DNA from 2 places in the Pseudoalteromonas sp. bablab_jr011 genome. Region 2 is predicted to be linked to the other one. Evidence: predicted binding sites of a transcription regulator. Region 2 holds the regulator's gene; the other holds the start of a gene.
What was found. Region 2 encodes LexA, which represses DNA repair genes until DNA is damaged. Its sites were predicted from a motif close to TACTGTATNNNNATACAGTA; they were not measured.
Positions count from the first base shown of each region.

Region 1 (4,514 bases), on a different contig from region 2:
TGGAAACACATTATCTACACCATCCCGAAAGAGGAGCTCGTAGCCTATGAGTTTCTTTTCCTTATCTAAAATCGGTTGGCGCGCAGCGTAAAAATACATAATTGAAGCAAGTCCACATCTGTTAATTCATTTCCTTCCCGCAATATATTGCATTGAGCTTAAAATAGCATTAGTTAAATAAATTTTATGCGGGAAACGTAATTTTATTCTCTTGTTCAAGACCTTAAGACTAAGATAAATTGTGCTTAAATTCTATAACTTGAATTAAATATCAGAAAAATTGTTAGCAAACCGTTGTTATTGTAAATTATACAGCTCATCGGCTTAATTGGAGTTGTGGGGCACAAGCATGATATAGTCGTGTGTGATACCGGCTTTTATCCCAATAATGTCTTAAAACTAAGTAACTTGCGAGTCATTATTTGGATTAGAAGCCTACATTGATTAATTTTTGGAGGCTGATTTGGAAACAGGAATGATAATTTCGTTAGCATTGTACTTCATTGTTATGTTGGGAATAGGGCTTTATGCCTATAAGAAATCAACTGACGATGTATCGGGTTATATGCTAGGTGGGCGTAATTTATCACCCAGTGTAGCTGCGTTATCGGCAGGTGCGTCTGACATGAGTGGTTGGCTGTTAATGGGTCTGCCAGGTGCAATGTATTTATTTGGTTTAAGTAAAGTTTGGATTGCAATAGGGCTCGTATTAGGTGCTTGGGCAAACTATTTCCTCGTAGCGCCGCGATTACGTGTGTATACCGAAAAGGCGAATGACTCGATTACTATCCCAGACTACTTCGCTAATCGATTCGATGATAATAAGAATATTCTTCGCGTTATTTCTGCCATTGTGATCATTGTTTTCTTTACTCTTTATACCTCATCAGGTGTTGTTGCCGGTGGTAAATTATTCGAAAACTCATTTAATATGAGCTACGAAATGGGGCTCTATATCACCACGGGTGTTGTGGTTGTGTATACCTTGTTTGGTGGATTTCTTGCAGTAAGTTTAACGGATTTTGTGCAAGGCTGTATTATGTTTATTTCGTTATTAGCTGTGCCTATTGCGACTTTTACAATGCTTGATCAGCCTTTCATGGATACCTTGGCTAATGCTCGCTATGACCTCTTATTAAGCTCACCCAAAGAAACAGAAATTCATGCACTTAACATGATGGATTGGTTTGCAGGTGGCTCGACAATTGCGATTATTTCGGCAATGGCTTGGGGCTTAGGTTATTTTGGTCAGCCACATATTATTGTCCGCTTTATGTCAGTGCGCTCTGTTAAAGATATGCCTACCATGCGTCGTATTGGTATGTCTTGGATGACATTGTCTGCAATTGGTGCTGTATTTACTGGTTTATTCGGTGCGGCTTATATGCTTGAAAACCAAATGCCAATTGACGATAAAGAAACAATTTTCTTAGTTTTATCTGAACTCATTTTCCACCCACTGATCGCAGGTTTTCTCCTAGCTGCAATTTTAGCAGCGATTATGAGTACTATTTCTTCGCAGTTATTAGTGTGTTCGAGCTCTTTGACTGAGGATTTTTATAAAATTTACCTGAATCGCGACGCGTCTCAAAAAGAGTTGGTATTAATTGGTCGTGTTAGTGTGATGTTGGTTGCCGTTTTTGCTATCTACTTAGCTTATGACCGTGATAACTCTATATTAGATTTAGTGAGCAATGCATGGGCAGGGTTTGGTGCTGCATTTGGACCGTTAGTGTTGCTTAGCCTTTATTGGAGACGAATGAACCTACAAGGGGCAATAGCGGGAATGGTTGTGGGCGCTGCGACAGTGCTGTTTTGGATTTATGCACCGATTACGATTGATGGTGAAAAGTTAAGTGCCATTATTTATGAAATTGTACCGGGCTTTATCTTATCAAGTATTGCCATTGTGGTCGTTAGCTTGAACACATCAGAGCCAAAACAAGAAATTACACAATTATTTGATGAAGTTGAATCGTCACTTTAGGACGCTAAGTGTCATTTTTTAGAATGTAATTAAAAAGGGCAACATAAGTTGCCCTTTTTTGTGTTAATTTTTTTAACTCTACTTTAAGAGTGACCGGTTACTTTGATGAATAATATCCGCTGCTAAAGTAAGGGATATTAACTGGCTGCTTTTTCTTTTATATCAGCGACTTTATCTGTGTCTGCTGATTTGGCTTTTTTCGGTTTGCTAGGCAGTTCTTTAGCGCCTTTTAGTACAGCCATAAATTGGTCTTTTTCTTTTGCTATTTCAAGGGCTAGAGATTCAATTTGTTGCTCACTTAATGGTACATCTACCTTCTCAAGCATGAGCTCTAACGACTCAGCGATGTCGAGCATTTTATCGTACGCATCAGCTTCTTTTTTGGTAGTAAACGTCATGCGCTCGACTCCGTTTCTTTCTACAACATATTTAACAACAACAGCCATGATTTCTCCTGCATTCAAGCGTGGCATTTGCAGCGTGTAATCGCTACTTTGATTACTGTTTTTATATACAGTAATCGTTTGGGGCCGAATTTGCAAGCTGCGTGTGTGTATTTTTTATGACATTAATTTGACAAAAAGGCATAAATTGACTTTATTTAGTTTGTCACCAAATTAGTGACGAATGTAATGGAATTAGTGTTCGGTGACGAGACTATTTAACAGTCCACGTAAGGACATCATGGAGGAAACAATGAAGTTTTTATCAAGTTTACTATTTGCAGCAAGTCTTGCATTACTGCCGGCGACTCAGGCACTCGCTGAAAAACCAGCTGAGTCAGTGCAAACAAAAATTCAAAAAGTGAGTATCAATAAAGCCACTGTAGAGCAACTTTCTCAGTTACCTGGCATTGGTAAATCGAAGGCTCAAGCCATTGTTGAGCATCGTAAGAATCAAGGCCCATTTAAATCAGTTAAGCAACTGAAAGAGGTTAAGGGGATTGGTGATAAATTGTTCGCTAAAATAGAAGGAAAAATTTCGCTTTAACTAAATAGTAACTTAAACAGGGCGTCTATTCGCCCTGTTTAAACTCTTGTATCGCTTTTCGCAGGTGAGGTTGAGCGAACATATTTTCAACCGGCGTTGTGATTAATGGGTAGCTTAATCCCGCTAATAATAACCAAGGTAAAAGCATCCAACCTTCAAAGTAGGCAAGGCCTAGAAACAAGGGCGCTAAAAATGCCAGTTTGCACACAGATAAAACGATTTTATGCATTGGGCTTAAGTGGGTCAGTGCAATTGCTATTATCTGCTGACGCTGCCTTACTTTAAAGGTCTTTAATTCAGGAATTTGACTGCTAAAAAAGTAAATCATTACAGTGACTTTTTGACTAGTAAGCGGCTTGCTAAAACCCCGACAAAAACAATTGAATATGCGGCAAAGATGACTTCCATCCATGCGGGCATACTCATTGACGCAAATTGCCAATCAATATTACCACAGTCTCCTGTTGCTGCGAAAAAGTGCGGGATCCATTCATGTAGGGGCATGAAACTAGGGAAATTTGGCTCAAACGCACAGCTAAATGCAAATGGATCTGTGTTGTTTTGCATAGCAATGTGCTCTTTTGCGATAAAGTAGCCCCAAATGGCAGAGATTCCCCACGTTGCAAAGGCGATTAATCGGCAGGTTACAGCGTGTGGGTTTATTGCTCCAATGATACCCGCGGCTAAGAGACCAAGCATCGCTGTGCGTTGGTATATGCACATAATACAGGGTTCTAGACCCATACTATATTGAAAAAACAGGGCTGTTATTTCAAATGCGAGTGCCGTTAAGGCTAATAATACCCAAGGGGTTCTTTTGTTTGCTAACTCAGCTAACCAACTCATGAAAAATCTCATTTCTAATTGTTTTCAAGATTATGCTTAGGGACTGCGCAGGGTGCAAGTGCCTGCGATGAATATTCGTAAAAACAACGCAGATAAATAGTAAAGGAGCCAACGGCTCCTTTACTATATGTGTATGAATGAAGGTTAAACACTCACAGCTTGTAGAGATTCACTTTGATAACAACCCAGTACGCGTGTGTATTGGGTATGCTCTTTTAGCTCTTCTAGCGCTTGTTTTACATGTGCATCATCTAGGTTTGCTTCTAAATCAACGTAAAACACTTCTTCCCATGGATTTCCTGGCACTGGTCGAGACTCTAGTTTTACAAGGTTAATTTGATGGTGTTTAAATATCATCAAGGCATCTGCAAGCGAACCTGCTTGCTGTTTAGTTGCCATAATCAAACTTGTTTTAGTGGGGATTTGTTTAGAGACTTGCAATGGTTTACGTGCAACAACAATAAAGCGGCTGTGGTTTTCACTTTGGTTTGCAAGTCCAGACTTAACAACCTCGAGGCCAACATTTTTACCCGCCTGAGCAGAGCCAATGGCCGCACTATTCGGGTTCTCAACTGCGGATTGTAGCGCGTGAAATGTCGAATCACAGGTTTCATGTTGGATATCACCGAGCCCTTGCACAAAACGACTGCACTGTGCGAAAGGTTGTGGATGCGCATATATTTTATTGATG
Region 1 is NZ_JACDWU010000082.1:12,055-16,568, forward strand. It holds gene JIG41_RS02490 (EAL and HDOD domain-containing protein) at 1-99, opposite strand, end outside; gene putP (sodium/proline symporter PutP) at 476-1,987, shown strand; gene JIG41_RS02500 (YebG family protein) at 2,125-2,433, opposite strand; gene JIG41_RS02505 (helix-hairpin-helix domain-containing protein) at 2,684-2,977, shown strand; gene JIG41_RS02510 (DUF6170 family protein) at 3,003-3,305, opposite strand; gene dsbB (disulfide bond formation protein DsbB) at 3,305-3,823, opposite strand; gene JIG41_RS02520 (chorismate mutase) at 3,968-4,514, opposite strand, start outside.
Region 1: the regulator LexA is predicted to act here: its motif matches at 2,487-2,506, upstream of JIG41_RS02500 (YebG family protein).

Region 2 (16,553 bases):
CGACCCTGATGGTAACCCTATTTTGATTGATCAGCACGTGTAATCGGTTTACGGCGTCTGATACGGACATTTTGTAGTAATAAAATAATGCCCGTAATACAAAATAATACGCTACTTGCGGCAAAGCTAATTAGTAATGGGTTGTTGAAATTTTCTCGTTCATCATAATCCATGATATGCAGCATCCAGAAAAAGTCAAAAATGCGCCACAAAGTGCTACGAACAGTAATGACTTTACCGGAGTCGCCTTCTAAATAAACGGTTGTATTTAACCAATCGTTATAGCTCACTTGCCACACATTGGAGCGGTGACCGACTTCTCTCGCTCCTTTTTCTAGTAACTGCGCACCCGCGACATCCGCCTTGATGAGTAAGTGTGCATTGGCATTGGCAATAATTTCAGTTTTAGTTGGTGTGCTCATAGCACGACCTGATTGACCGTCAAAGTTAAACACGCCTTTATTAGTCGTCACTTCGATGATGGGAGTGGTTAAAAAATGACGGTATTGAATGCTATCAATTTGCTGAAATTGTTTGGTTATTTGGTCAAGAGAAGCGGGGTAATCATGCAAGGTAAATGGATTATCTAAGCTACGATTGGCTAAATGTTTACCATGTACTTTTTGAAGGGGTATTGAGCTCATTACTAAGCCCCCTAATAACCAAAAAAAGAGTTGTATGGCGAGTAAGTAACCCAGCCACTTATGCCCTTTACGGGCATATTTAAATACGCGCTTATTCATTGATTACCTCTTATTATTTTTTTATTGGGCAGCGGTATAGACAGAGCGACTCAACGCTCTTGCAGCATTTACTGTATTCTAAATTTGGTTTATGTACAAAACTGAGTTAAAGTTTCAGAGATATCAATAGAGGGTAAAAACGAGAGTATGTCGGAAATTCAATTTTTAAATGTAGATCTGGAACTTGAATCAAAACACGATATGAGTGCGCTGGTAGCTGATTTAAAGAAAAACGCCATGGTTTTACATTACGACCAAGATGAATACCGTCAATTAGCACGTATTGAAGCCGCGGCTGATATCGGCACACCAGATAAAGCTATCAACCAATTATGTGAACTTATAGAGTCGTGCTCACGCAATGCATTAAAGCAATGGTTGTCTTGCTCAAAGCGTACTTTTGATATTGGGTTTGAGTCGGGTGACTCACCTAAATGTTTTAATCAAGCCCTGCACGCAGACACCTTATTACGTATTTCAGCGATTGGCGCAGGGCTCGAAATTACTATTTATCCTGTTGAGCGTTAATCACTAACGCTTGACTACCGCTGCGGTCATTCGTGATACGCAGCATAGTTCACCTGCCGCATTCGTTATTTTAATTTCCCATACAGATGTTCGCTTACCTAAGTGCAGTGGCTTTGCCGTGGCTGTTAAGAGGCCTTTTCGAGAGGCTTTAATGTGATTGGCATTTATTTCTTGGCCAACAGCATAATATGCGGTGAAGTCGACCACAAAATTGGCTGCATAACTTGCTACAGTCTCTGCTAAAACAACATTAGCACCACCATGGACCATCCCCATAGGGTTATGATGCTCTGGAATAGCGGGCATAGTGGCCACTAAATAATCGTCGCCGATTTCGGTTATTTCAATGCCCATTGTTTTCATTAATGTGCCTTGCCCAGTAATACCCTGTTCGAGTTCTTTACATAATTCGAGGGTGAATGGTTGATACCAAATGCTCATTGTGTTTCCTTCGCAAACTAACTTCTTAAGTGAAATATCGGTATACAATATGGTATCTATCCCCACCGTTCAATGCTTGTTTTTTATCATGAGAGGAAGGGGAATTTAAATTTGCGATTTTCAGATAACTGTATATACTCACAGTTAAATGTACTGTATGGAAAACCAGTTGTATGCGCCCATTAACAAAACGCCAATCGCAAATTTTAGAACTTATTAAAGTATTTATTAAAGACACTGGTATGCCACCTACGCGTGCTGAAATAGCGCAAACATTGGGATTTAAAAGTGCCAATGCCGCTGAAGAGCATCTAAAAGCACTGGCAAAAAAAGGCATGATTAAAATGAAGCCTGGAGCAAGCCGAGGCATTCAATTAGTCGAAGAAGACGAGCCAGAACAGCTTGGCTTACCACTGATTGGGCGTGTTGCCGCGGGTGAACCTATTTTGGCGCAAGAGCATGTAGAAAGCCATTGTCAGGTTGACCCTGCATTGTTTAAACCCGCTGCAGACTTCTTATTGCGAGTTAACGGCATGAGTATGAAAGACATTGGCATCATGGATGGTGACTTACTGGCAGTACACAAAACGCAAGTTGCAGAAAATGGCCAAGTTGTTGTGGCACGTGTCGATGACGATGTGACTGTAAAACGTTTAGAAAAAGCAGGACGTAAAGTATTTTTGCATGCTGAAAATGAAGAGTTTGCCCCGATTGAAGTGGACTTAGAGCATGAGTCATTTAATATTGAAGGCTTAGCTGTTGGGGTTATTCGCAACGCTGATTGGATGTAGCTTTTTATATTACGCGTTAATCGTTACAAGCAGAGTAATTTCTTTATCTGCTTTGCTAAACTTTTTTGAAACAACGCACCAAATTGATTCAATTTGGTGCGTTGTTTGTTTTTGACCGTTTACCTAAGATTTGTTAACCCTTACTTTCTACATAAAGCCTTATACGGCGCAGTTTTCCTTTCTTTTTAAGTTTTTATACTTGCCTTAAGTATTAATTAACGCGCTGATTATAGTTGTTATTTTTGCACCAAAATAAACATTTATTACCACAAAAACTTGCTTATTGCTCATTTTTTAACTAATTGGTTAAGTACATTGTATTAACACCTATTTACGAAAAAGACACACAACAAATGTGTAAGGGGGTTAAACAATGAGTGTGTCGTTCATTGCGTCGTGATGATACACAGACCCAAGCTGTTTGCAGATGACACATCAACCATCGATTGGTTTGGGTATTTAAACAATAAAAAAAACGAATGGGCACCAGCTGTAACGCCTTTTCGCTTTGCGTCTTGCAATAGCAATAAAAGGAGCTGTCACATGGGTAAACTGCGTTACACCTTGTGGCTTATATTGGTAGCACTTCCGCAACTTGCTTTGGCAAATAGCCAATTCAATATGCGTAAAGGTGTCACTGATATAAGTAATAATGTTTATGAATTACATATGACGATATTTATTATTTGTTGTGTGATTGGCATCATCGTATTTGCGGTGATGTTTTGGGCTTTGATACATCATCGTAAGTCTAAAGGAGCAAAGCCTGCCCAATTCCATGAAAGCACGAAGGTTGAGATACTTTGGACTGCAATTCCATTTGTGATCTTAATCGCTATGGCGATCCCTGCCACCAAAACGCTTATTGCCATGGAAGATGCTTCAAAAGCAGATATTACAGTCAAAGTAACAGGGTCGCAGTGGAAGTGGCACTATGAATACATGGGAGAAGATATTGCTTTCTATTCGATTTTAGCGACACCGAAAGATCAAATAGATAATCAAGCCGAAAAAACAGAGCACTACCTACTCGAAGTCGACAAACCTCTGGTGTTACCAATCAACAAAAAAGTACGTTTTTTAATGACCTCTGATGATGTAATACATTCTTGGTGGGTTCCTGATTTTGCCGTGAAAAAAGATGCCAATCCCGGCTTTATAAATGAAGCATGGACACGCATTAACGAGCCCGGTATGTACCGCGGTCAATGCGCAGAGTTATGTGGTAAAGACCATGGTTTTATGCCGGTGGTTGTTGAGGCATTGCCAGAAGATGAGTTTGCGACTTGGCTTGCAGACGCAAAACAAGCGAAAGAACAAGCCGCTGCTGCAGATGCCGCATTACTTGATCAAACTCTTTCGAAAGATGAATTAGTTGTTTTAGGCGAACAAGTCTATATGGCCAGCTGCGCAGCCTGCCATCAGCCCACTGGCATGGGATTGCCGGGTGTATTTCCAGCCTTAAAAGGCAGCCCAATCGTGTTGGGCGATGTGAACGATCATATTGATATTGTTTTACATGGTAAGCCAGGTACAGCGATGCAAGCGTTTGATAAACAGCTTTCAATAAAACAACTTGCAGCAGTCATCACTTATAAACGCAATGCGTGGGGTAACAATACCGGTGATGTCATTCAACCGAGTCAGATTCAAGCAGCAATTGATGCAGCAGCGGAGGCGAACTAATGAGTAACGTTATTAATGAGCAAGCCACTGAGCATGCGCATCACGACCACCATCATCCAGCGAAAGGTTTCAAGCGTTGGTTATATACAACCAACCATAAAGACATAGGTAGTTTGTACCTGATCTTCTCGTTGACGATGTTTTTAATTGGCGGCGCCATGGCTATGGTGATCCGTGCTGAATTATTCCAACCTGGTTTACAATTGGTTGATCCTCACTTTTTTAACCAAATGACCACAGTACATGGGTTGATCATGGTATTTGGGGCTGTGATGCCCGCCTTTACAGGGCTTGCAAACTGGATGGTACCTATGATGATAGGTGCGCCAGATATGGCCTTACCACGAATGAACAACTGGAGCTTTTGGATTTTACCTTTTGCCTTCCTTATTTTATTGGCATCGCTGCTTATGCCCGGTGGTGGTCCCGCTTTTGGTTGGACGTTCTATGCACCGCTTTCAACGACTTACAGTAACGATAATACCGCGCTGTTTGTGTTTGCAGTGCATATTATGGGTATTAGCTCAATTATGGGCGCTATCAATGTCATTGTGACAATTGTAAACCTTAGAGCGCCGGGTATGACATGGATGAAACTGCCTCTATTTGTATGGACGTGGCTGATCACGGCTTTCTTACTGATTGCTGTTATGCCCGTGCTGGCAGGTGCCGTGACAATGGTATTGACCGATAAGTACTTTGCGACCAGCTTTTTTGATGCTGCTGGTGGCGGAGATCCGGTGATGTTCCAGCATATTTTCTGGTTCTTTGGTCACCCTGAAGTCTACATTATGATCTTACCGGCGTTCGGTATTATCTCAACGATTGTGCCGACCTTTTCGCGCAAAAAATTATTCGGCTATGCGTCCATGGTGTATGCAACCTCATCAATAGCACTCTTAAGCTTTATTGTTTGGGCACACCACATGTTTACGACAGGTATGCCGGTTGCTGGCGAATTGTTCTTTATGTACGCGACGATGCTGATTTCGGTGCCAACTGGGGTAAAAGTGTTTAACTGGGTGGCAACAATGTGGCGAGGCTCTATTAGCTTTGAAATACCCATGATGTTTGCAATCGCCTTTATTGTGTTATTTACGTTAGGTGGTTTTTCGGGGCTTATGCTTGCTATTACACCGGCCGATTTTCAGTATCATGACACCTACTTTGTGGTTGCCCACTTCCATTATGTATTAGTTACAGGTGCTGTGTTCTCCATTATGGCTGGGGCCTATTATTGGCTGCCGAAGTGGACGGGCAATATGTATAACGAGACCTTGGCTAAATGGCACTTTTGGTTATCGCTTGTAAGCGTTAACGTGCTGTTTTTCCCAATGCACTTTGTGGGGCTTGCAGGTATGCCCCGCCGTATTCCAGATTACGCACTTCAATTTGCTGATTTCAATGCCATCATCAGTATCGGTGGGTTTGCGTTTGGTTTATCGCAACTGCTGTTTGTTTTAGTGGTCTTTAAGTGTGCCAGAGGCGGCGAAAAAGCCCCCGCTAAAGTATGGGATGGCGCTGAAGGATTGGAGTGGGAAGTTGACTCACCAGCACCGTATCACACCTTTGAGACGCCACCGGAGATTAAGTAATGAATCACGCACCTTTGCTTAAAAAGCTGTTGTTAGCATGTTTAGCTATGTTTGCATTTGCCTTCGCATTGGTGCCGCTTTATGACGTGTTTTGTGATGTTACGGGCCTCAATGGTAAACCCTCACTTGAACAAGCCAAAGTCAGTGAGCATGTAAATACTGAACGTCAGGTTGATGTGAGTTTTACAACTCATGCGCAAAGTGGCGCCCCATTCAAAGTGGAGTCTGAGCAGTACAGCGTCGCTGTGCAGCCAGGCGCCATGCGAGAAGTTAAGTTTAGTGCTAAAAATACCAGTAATACTGACAAGGTAATGCAAGCTATCCCAAGTGTTTCACCCGGTAAAGCAGCAAAGTATCTACATAAAATTGCTTGTTTTTGTTTTGATCAACAGCCGTTAAAAGCAGGAGAAGAAGTGGAATTCACTTTACTGTTTTATGTTGATACTGAACTACCCGATGACGTGGAAGAGCTAACATTGTCGTACACCGTGTTTGATATTAGCGGGCAAGTTGTGGCCAAGAACGATTAAGCCGCCAAGCTAATTGCTAATTAGGAGCAAACAAAATGAATCAAAATTACGAAAAATATTATGTGCCAGCCGAGAGTCCTTGGCCAATTGTTGGGGCTGTCGCAATGTTTTTAATTGCAGTAGGCGCAGGCCTCACTGTAATGCAAGTAAACGGCGAAGGAAGCAGTGGTCAGTTCGTCTTATATCTTGGTATTGCGATCCTCATATATATGGTTTTTAGTTGGTTTAAAAACGTGATTGAAGAGTCGCACAAAGGCTTATATTCAGCACAAATGGATCGCTCATTCAGACAAGGTATGAGTTGGTTTATTTTTTCTGAAGTGATGTTTTTTATGGCGTTCTTTGGGGCATTATTTTACGCCCGCATGATCTCGGTACCTTGGTTAGGTGGTGCGGGGAATAATGCCATGACCAACGAGGTACTTTGGCCTTCATTTGAGGCCGTATGGCCATTGTTGACAACCCCTGCGGGAGAGACAACACAAGCAATGGGTTGGCAAGGCTTACCGCTGATTAATACCCTTATTCTATTAACTTCATCGGTCACTATCCACTTTGCGCATGTTGCCATAGAAAACAATAAGCGGGGGGCACTCAAAACGTTCTTATCACTCACTGTGTTGCTTGGTGTGGTGTTTTTGGCTCTGCAAGTTTATGAGTATATGCATGCATACCAAGACTTGGGTCTAACCCTTGATGCGGGAGTGTATGGCAATACCTTCTTTTTGCTGACCGGCTTTCACGGCATGCATGTGACCTTAGGGACAATTATTTTATTTGTGGTACTGCTGCGAATTTTTAAAGGTCACTTTACCAGTGAAAAGCATTTTGCCTTTCAAGCTGCGGCTTGGTACTGGCACTTTGTTGACGTGGTGTGGTTGTGTTTATTTGTATTTGTGTACGTGCTGTAGCGTTATGAATTGGCGATGGGTTAGTGTGAATAAAGCCCAGTTTTAATGCCGCAATAATGATGATCAGTACCATGGCAGAGAAAAACACTCGTCGACCTAAATAGTGAGACATCGGTCGCGAGTGTTGCTTAGTAGACATCATCACAAATAGCGCCCGAAACAGATTAAACACGATATATAACAATAACAGTGTAATGATGATTTTTATCATTTTAGGTTTCCTAGATGCAGTTGATTTTAAGGCGTAAACAAAAGCTTAGCTCAATTATTGCAATTTGCGTTGTGTCACTTGCGGTGCTGGTGTGTTTACGGCTGAGTGTGTGGCAGTATCAACGTGGTGAGCAAAAACAACAGCAATTAAGCCAGCTTGAGCAGTCAGAACAGCAAGGTGTAATGGACTGGCAGGCATTTCAATTATTACCTAATCAGGTTGATAAAACAGGTTTAAAGCTGACTTTGCATGGGCTCATCAATACGCAGCGTTATTGGCTGTTAGATAATCAGATTTACCAAGGACAAGTAGGATACGACCTACTTGCTGCTGTAAAAATTAATGATGATATAGCGCCTGTCATTGTTAATTTCGGCTGGTTGAAGGCACCGATTGATCGTAGTCAACTCCCCACCGTAAATTGGCCTCAACCTTCACACATATCTACCACAGTGCAACTCAAACAAGGTCAGCTGCAAGGCTTTACGCTAGCAGATGAAATTGGCGCTGAAGCTGGCTGGCCTAAGCGTATTCAAGCAATTGATTTAGACATTTTTAGTCGTCAACTAGCGCAACCTCTGCAACCGTTTTTAGCCTACCGCCTTGCAGCTGATGACATAGCGACTCCTCATTACGAAAGTGTAGTGATGGGGCCAGACAAGCATTATGCCTACGCTGTGCAGTGGCTGCTCATTGGTGCGGCCTGTGTTGTTATAGCTTATTTTGCGATGAGAAGGAGACGTAATGAAAGTTAATCCACTTAGTTTATTTGCTCTATGTTGCTTTGTGCCACTGGCGTTAGCGTATACAGCATTGAAACTTGATTGGCTGCCCAGCGGTTCAAGTAATTACGGGGAGCTGTTAGAAACAGAAGTAAAGCTTGCAAATTGGCAGCAGGGCGATCCGAAACCATGGACGATTGCGCTTAACTACCCAAAAAGCTGTCACTCGGTTTGTGAAGCCCAGTTAGCCAGCTTAGACAACCTTCATATTGCCTTGGGTAAGAATCAGCAAAAGGTTGATGTTGCCGTTCTTACAAATCAGCAAGATATAGCCACTAGTTGGCGACAATTAGATGAAAACTCAGCGCTTAAAGCGGGAGATTTATATTTGGTCGATCATATGGGCTTGGTGGTACTGCACTATCCTTACACTGATGAGCCAGAACAAAACAGATTAATTCAAAAAGGGTTACTGAAAGATCTAAAAAAACTACTTAATTATGCGCGTTCAAGTTAAAGCTCAGTAAGGATGCAAAAGATGTATAAAAATTATAAATATTTAGTCTTAATTACGTGTTTTATGTCGGTGTTAGTCGTTGGACTGGGGGCTTATACACGGCTCAGTGATGCAGGTTTAGGCTGCCCGGACTGGCCCGGTTGCTATGGGTTTTTAACGGTGCCAAAGCACGAAACAGCATTACTACATGTTGAACAAAACTACCCAGATATGATGTTTGAAGCGGCAAAAGCGTGGAAAGAAATGATCCATCGTTATTTTGCCGGTGCGCTTGGGTTATTTATTTTGGCTTTGTTTGTTTTGGCTTGGTTAAAACGCCAATACCCAACTACCCCAGTTAAGTTAACGTTACTGCTCCTTTTGTTAGTGGTATTTCAAGCCGCGCTAGGTATGTGGACCGTTACCATGAACTTACAACCATTAGTGGTGATGGGGCATTTGCTTGGGGGATTCAGTATTTTGTCTTTAGTGTTCTTGTTGTACTTGAGGCTAACCACAAAACCCATTGTGGGTGGGGATGCAGGAGCTCGGCCATATTACCGATTAGCCTTGATTGGCTTAGTCGTCCTGATACTTCAGATTGCCTTAGGAGGGTGGCTTGCGGCTAATTATGCGGCACCGCACTGCAATGGGTTGCCATTGTGCAGTTATGCTCAACCTTTCTCGTTAAAGAGCGTTTTTCAACTGCCACTTGAACACAGTACTTATGAATATGGTGTTTTATCGCAGCAGGCACGTATGTCTATTCACTTATTACACCGTATTTGGGCCCTTGTTACCTGTGTTGTATTGGCACTCATTATGTGGCGTATCTATTCGCACTCTTATTCTCGAAAAATAAAGCATTGCACGGTCACCGTGTTAATAGCCTTACTGTGTCAAATCTGTTTAGGCCTTGCGGTTGTTCATTGGCATTTCCCTTTAAGCGTAGCGCTTGCTCATAACTTAATGGCAGCCATGTTGTTATTAACAATGGTTAGACTATGTTTCCACTTAAAAGCAAGAACTTAGGAGGCGATAATGGCCTTAACATTACGTACTGAAAAATCAATATTTTCTCATGGTCATGCGTTGTTAAAAGACTATCTTGCGATTAGCAAATTTAAAGTCGTTGCGATGCTTGTTCTCACCGCATGGGTTGGTTTAGCACTTGCTCCTGATATGGGGCGAGGTCTTTTTGTTCAATTGGCAAGTTTGTTGGGTATAGGTTTACTCTCAGCCGCTGCTGCGGTGATTAATCATGTTGTTGATAGTGAAATTGATAGCAAGATGGCGCGTACTCGCCACCGTCCTGTCGCTAAGGGGCGTTTGAGCAAGCAACATGCTTTAAGTTTTGCAGCTGCTATTGGTACTGCAGGCTTTATGATGTTGATCATTTGGGCAAACACCTTAACGGCGATACTGACACTTTTTGCGTTAGTGGGTTATGCATTTATTTACACTTCTTTTTTAAAGCGTGCCACACCCCAAAATATTGTTATAGGGGGGCTGGCCGGTGCTATGCCACCCTTATTAGGGTGGGTGTCTGAAACGGGTCATATGGCGGCAGCGCCTTGGCTACTTGTTATGATTATTTTTACCTGGACTCCGCCTCACTTCTGGGCGTTAGCGATTGCGCGTAAAAGTGACTATGAGCGCGCAAAAATTCCGATGTTACCCGTTACTCATGGTATCGAATTTTGTAAAACATGTGTGGTCGCTTACTCTGTTTTACTGGCATTGGTGTGTGTATTACCTTATTTAATTGGTATGTCAGGGGGCATATACTTAATGGCGGCAAGTGCGTTAAATGCCATTTTCGTTTATAAAGCATTAAAGCTAAAACTGGGTGGGAAAGATGATACCGCGATGGACTTATTTCGTTTTTCAATTGTGCATTTAATGCTACTCTTTATCGCCTTATTTATTGATAAATGGTTGCTTTTATGACGCGTTTTTTAGTGGCACTTTGTTTGGGAGTGGTGTTTTTTTTAACGGGCTGTAGCCCCGAAAAATCACCTCCCGATGTGGATGCGCTGGTGTATCAGCAAGCCAAGCCTGTTAAGTCATTTACATTGATTGATCAGCATGGCGACACCGCCGATAATAGTCGCTTCAAAGGTCATTGGAATTTAGTCTTTTTAGGTTACACAAGTTGCCCTGATATTTGCCCAATGACGTTGGCTAAATTGACCAGTGTGCAACAGCAGCTGAGCCAAGATTACACGGTACAAGTGTGGTTTGTAGCGGTTGATCCAAAACGAGATACCACCGCAAAACGCAAAGCCTATATTGATTATTTTAACCCTGATTTTTTAGCCGTATCAGGCCCTCATAAACAGCTCTTTCCCTTTGTTAGAGATTTAGGGCTCATTTACGCGATTAATGACAGTGATGAGCAAGAATATGCTGTTGATCACAGTGCGTCAGTCGTGATGGTTGACCCCGATGGCGCGGTACGCGCAATTTTCAAGCCCGAGTTTAAACAGGGCAATGTTCCGCTTATTAACGCCAGTACGTTAACAGAAGAGTTTAAAAAAATTGCAGATTATTATCACTAAGTATCTGTATAGACAAGTGTGATTATTTTCGAGGGAGCGATTGCTCCCTTTTTTGATTTCAACATGTAAGCTACTAAAAAATTTTACAATTTTTTAATTCAATTAATGGCAATTTTAATAACTCGGTCTAAGCTTTTGTTATGAATTGTTTTAAGCAGGGAAAGTGCCAGTAATGTTGAAGCTTCCTACTGAATTAGCCATCACTCAAGTCGAATCACTACATCAAGATTTGTTGCAAGAGTTGTCAGCAAACGATGATATTTGCCTTGATATTAGTGAGGTGACTCGTGCCGATACGGCCTCAATTCAGCTGTTATGTTCATTACAAAAGCATTTGCTTTCAGTCCAACACAAAATTATTTGGGTAGGCGAAAGCAAGCCGTTGCAAGAGGCAATAAATAGTTTGGGCTTAAGTCATTATCTTGTACTTGAGAATACCAATTAAGAGGTTTTTATGAAAAGAATTTTAGCTGTTGATGACTCTGCATCTATGCGACAAATGGTAGGTTTTACGCTAAAAAAAGCAGGCTTTGAAGTCACGGAAGCAAAAGATGGCAGTGAGGCGTTGAACATAGCTAAACAGCAAGGTTTCGATGCCGTTATATCCGATGTGAATATGCCAGTGATGGATGGTATTACGCTCATACGTGAATTACGTAGTTTACCAAACTATAAATTTACCCCTTTATTGATGCTAACGACCGAGTCTGGCCTTGATAAAAAATCCGAAGGAAAAGCAGCGGGGGCAACGGGATGGATTGTTAAACCATTTAATCCTGAGCAATTGTTAGCGGTTTTAAAAAAAGTGATTCGCTAACAATAGGAGCGGGGCATGAGTATAGATCTAAGCCAATTTTATGAAGTGTTTTTCGAAGAAAGCTTTGAAGGACTGGATGCTATGGAGGCTGAGTTATTAAACTTAGTTCCGGGCGAAGAAGACTCAGAAACAATCAACACTATTTTTCGTGCCGCGCATTCTATTAAAGGGGGCAGTGGTACATTTGGCTTTAATTCTGTTGCTGATTTTACCCATGTTTTAGAAACGCTGTTAGACCAAATTCGGGAAGGTTCACGAGATTTAACGGCTGAACATGTAAACTTATTACTAAAATCAGTAGATTGTTTACGAGCTTTACTTAGAGCATTGCAAGCAGAGCAGCAACCCGACTTAACCGAAGCGGATGAACTGCGAATCAAATTCGAAGAAATACTCGGTATGCGTGCGGCAAGTAAAGTGGCAGAGCCTGTGCAGGAGCCACTCAGCGAAAACAGTATTAATACTTTCCAAATCGATTTTAAACCACATCATCACTTATTTAAAACCGGCAATGAACCGCTGTACATGATCAGTGAATTAGCTGAGTTAGGTGACTTAGAAACTCAAGCGTTTCAAGATGCTGTTCCTGATATTACCGACCTCGCCCCCGAAGATTGCTTTTTGTCGTGGCGTTTTTTCTTAACCACAGAAAAAGACCAGAGTTGTATCGAAGAAATTTTCGAATGGGTTGAGGATGACGCCGATATTACGATTACCTTATGCGGCGGTTTATTTGGTGATGAAGTCGCTGTGAGCGCGGCGCCATCAACGCAGGTTGAAACTGACAACAAAAATGAAAAAGCAGCCACCAAGCCCGATGCCGAAGTAAAGAAAGTCTCTGCTGTAAAATCAACAACAACCAACACCGAATCCACCTCAATCCGTGTTGGTATTGATAAAGTTGACTCCTTAATCAACATGGTTGGTGAGTTAGTCATCACGCAAGCTATGCTGACTCAATTAGGTGAGCAAGAAATTACTGAAGCCACGATTGCATCGTTGCAAGAGGGGCTGGCTCAACTGGCACATAACACCCGCGATTTACAAGAAAGTGTTATGCGTATCAGAATGTTGCCTATTAGTTTTGTGTTCAGTCGTTTTCCTCGTTTAGTCCGCGATATTTCGCAAAAACTAGACAAACAAGTCGAACTGAAACTACTTGGTGAGCAAACTGAGTTAGATAAAACGGTGATGGAGAAGATTTCTGACCCGATGGTGCATTTGGTTAGAAACTCGCTTGATCATGGCCTTGAAACGGTCGATAAACGTGTTGCTGCCGGTAAAAATCCGGTTGGTACCGTGACGCTTAATGCCTTTCATCAAGGTGGCAATATTGTCATTGAAATTATGGATGACGGACAAGGCCTCAATACCACCAAAATTCGCGAAAAAGCCATTAAAAATGGCTTGATATCAGAAGCCGACGATCTGTCTGATAATGAAGTTAACGAACTAATTTTCTTACCCGGCTTTTCAACGGCTGACCAAGTGAGCGACTTGTCGGGTCGCGGTGTTGGTATGGATGTGGTTAGACGAAATATTGAAGCCTTGAGTGGTTCCGTTGAAGTGTCGTCTGCCCCAGGTGTTGGTTCAACGTTCACCATTCGCTTACCACTCACGCTGGCTATATTAGATGGTCAACTTGTTCGTGTGGCTGAGCATACCTACATTATTCCACTTATTTCGATTATTGAATCGTTGCAAATCGATATCACGAAGGTCAGTCGAGTTGGAAAAGATTTGGATGTGTTGCGGCTACGCGATGAATACATCCCGATTTTACGTCTATACAGTATTTTTAATCATCAAGGTGCGATTGAAACACTGGATAAAACCTTACTGGTGGTGGTGGAAAGTGACAACCAAAAAATTGGTTTATTGGTTGATGACTTATTATCCCAGCAACAGGTTGTTATTAAGAGCTTAGAGGCGAATTATCAAAAGGTCGATGGCGTCTCAGGGGCAACAATCTTAGGGGATGGCCGCGTTTCACTCATTGTTGATATTAGTGGCTTAATTAAGTTATCAGGGCTTAGAAAGCCCGGCAGTCAAGAGCTAATAATAGAGTCAAAAGCTAACTTGGAGGCGTCATGATTGCAGCACACGATGACCTACATAATAAGCTGAATATTGAGCAAGACCAAGATGTTAAACAGTTTCTAACCTTCTTTATGGCTGAAGAAGAGTACGGTGTAGATATTTTAACTGTGCAAGAAATACGCAGTTGGGAAGAAATAACGGTTATTCCAAACTCACCCGATTTCGTCAAGGGGGTGATCAACTTACGTGGCACGATAGTGCCTATTGTTGATTTGCGGTTGCGATTTGGTATTCCGGCTATTGAGTATGGGCCACTCACAGTGGTGATTGTACTGAAAGTAGAGTTAGAGAACGCAAGTAAAATTATAGGCATCGTTGTTGATGCTGTTTCGGATGTCTATAGCATTGCTGAGCATGAGGCAAAAGCAGTGCCACATCTATCTGACTCAGATAACGCACAGTACGTTGCGGGGTTAGTAAATGTGGGTGAAAAAATGGTCGCGTTACTCGACCTACAAAAAACAATGGACATTTAATTGGGTAGATTAACAAGAAGGTGAAGGGTATGGGATGGTTTAGCAGTCCTAAAAATGTTGAGTCAAATAATGATTTGGTTGTTGCAGCATTAAATAAATCGCTTGCAGTGATTGAGTTTCAACCGTCTGGGTCGATCATTACTGCCAATGCAAATTTTTTAAATGCCATGGGCTATCGGCTAGAAGAAGTTCAGGGTCAACATCATTCAATGTTTATTGCAGAAGAAGATGCACAAAGTCCCGAATACCAACAGTTTTGGCAGCGCTTGCGCAGCGGTGAATTTATTTCGGATGAATTTAAACGGTTCGGTAAAAACGGCAAAGAAATTTGGATCCAAGCAACCTATAACCCAATTATTGATAGCAATGGTAGCGTAGTCAAAGTGATTAAATTCGCCAGCGATATCACTGCACAGAAGGAGCTTGAAAAACAATCTAAACGTGATGCTGACCTGTCAAATGCACTGCGTGTATGCCAAGCAAATGTGATGATGGCTAACAATGATTTAGAAATAGTGTTTGTAAATGAGCAAGTGAAGCAAATGCTCAAAGCACGTGAAGCCGCATTGAAAACAGTGCTGCCTAGCTTTTCTGTTGAAAATTTAATTGGCACCTGTGTTGATGATTTTCATAAGCATCCTTCACATCAACGTGAATTACTAAAGAATTTATCTGAACCCTATAAAACGACGCTGCGCTTAGCGGGTCTTATTTTTAGCTTGATTGCAACCCCTTGGGTTAATTCGTCGGGTAAGCGTTTAGGGACAATTGTTGAATGGCAAGATATCACTGACAGTGTCAATAAAGCAGAAGCCGAAAAGCGTGAAGCTGAAGAGAATCTACGCGTACGTCGCGCGCTTGACCGCGTAGGCACTAACACCATGATTGCCGATGCGAATAACGACATCATCTATATGAACGAAGCGGTGCTCAATATGATGAAAGTGGCAGAGAGCGATCTTCGTAAAGACCTGCCTAACTTTAACAGCAGTAATTTACTCGGTCAGAATATTGATGTGTTCCATAAAAACCCTGCACATCAACGTAATTTATTATCAAAACTGAGTGATACCTACAGCACTGAGATTCAAGTAGGTGGACGTACTTTTGGTTTGGTAGCTAACCCTATTTTTACCCCTGAAAACGAACGAATTGGAACGGTTGTTGAGTGGGAAGATAGAACCGCAGAAGTTGCTATCGAGAAAGAAATCGCCGGTCTGGTAACCGCTGCAGGTAAAGGTGATTTAGAGGCACGAGTTGAAATTGCGGGTAAAACAGGCTTCTTCTTACGTTTAGCGCAGGGTCTAAATAGCTTAGTGGGTATTGTAGATGATGCCGTAAAAGACACTGCCAATATGCTTGATGCTATGGCTAATGGTGATTTATCTAAGCGTATTGAACAAGAGTACCAAGGTTCATTTGATAAATTAAAACGCGATGCGAATGCCACGGCTGATAAGTTAACGGAGGTTATTAACCGCATAAATACATCAGCGACACTGGTGGCCAGTGGTGCAGAAGAAATCTCGCAAGGCAATGCAGACTTAAGTCAACGTACTGAAGAGCAGGCATCTTCGCTTGAAGAAACAGCATCAAGTATGGAAGAGATGACCAGTACAGTTCGTCAAAATGCCGATAATGCAAAAGAGGTTAACGAGCTTGCCGAAGAGACTCGTAGCAAGGCACAAAAAGGAGGTGAGGTTGTCAACCGTGCCGTAACGAGTATGTCGGCTATTAATGAATCGAGTAAGAAGATAGCAGATATCATCAGTGTAATTGATGAAATTACCTTCCAAACTAATCTACTTGCATTAAATGCCGCGGTAGAGGCTGCACGTGCTGGTGAACAAGGGCGTGGCTTTGCGGTTGTTGCGGGTGAAGTGCGTAATCTTGCACAGCGCTCAGCTGCTGCGGCAAAAGAAATTAAAGAGCTTATTCGCGACAG
Region 2 is NZ_JACDWU010000283.1:47,729-64,281, reverse strand. It holds gene JIG41_RS16505 (VOC family protein) at 1-43, shown strand, start outside; gene JIG41_RS16500 (hypothetical protein) at 18-743, opposite strand; gene JIG41_RS16495 (hypothetical protein) at 891-1,271, shown strand; gene JIG41_RS16490 (PaaI family thioesterase) at 1,275-1,712, opposite strand; gene lexA (transcriptional repressor LexA) at 1,886-2,503, shown strand; gene coxB (cytochrome c oxidase subunit II) at 3,047-4,189, shown strand; gene ctaD (cytochrome c oxidase subunit I) at 4,189-5,784, shown strand; gene JIG41_RS16470 (cytochrome c oxidase assembly protein) at 5,784-6,314, shown strand; gene JIG41_RS16465 (cytochrome c oxidase subunit 3) at 6,350-7,225, shown strand; gene JIG41_RS16460 (DUF2909 domain-containing protein) at 7,125-7,436, opposite strand; gene JIG41_RS16455 (SURF1 family protein) at 7,451-8,191, shown strand; gene JIG41_RS16450 (hypothetical protein) at 8,181-8,675, shown strand; gene JIG41_RS16445 (heme A synthase) at 8,697-9,686, shown strand; gene cyoE (heme o synthase) at 9,696-10,604, shown strand; gene JIG41_RS16435 (SCO family protein) at 10,601-11,215, shown strand; gene JIG41_RS16430 (lipid asymmetry maintenance protein MlaB) at 11,388-11,660, shown strand; gene JIG41_RS16425 (response regulator) at 11,670-12,032, shown strand; gene JIG41_RS16420 (chemotaxis protein CheA) at 12,048-14,126, shown strand; gene JIG41_RS16415 (chemotaxis protein CheW) at 14,123-14,608, shown strand; gene JIG41_RS16410 (methyl-accepting chemotaxis protein) at 14,638-16,553, shown strand, end outside.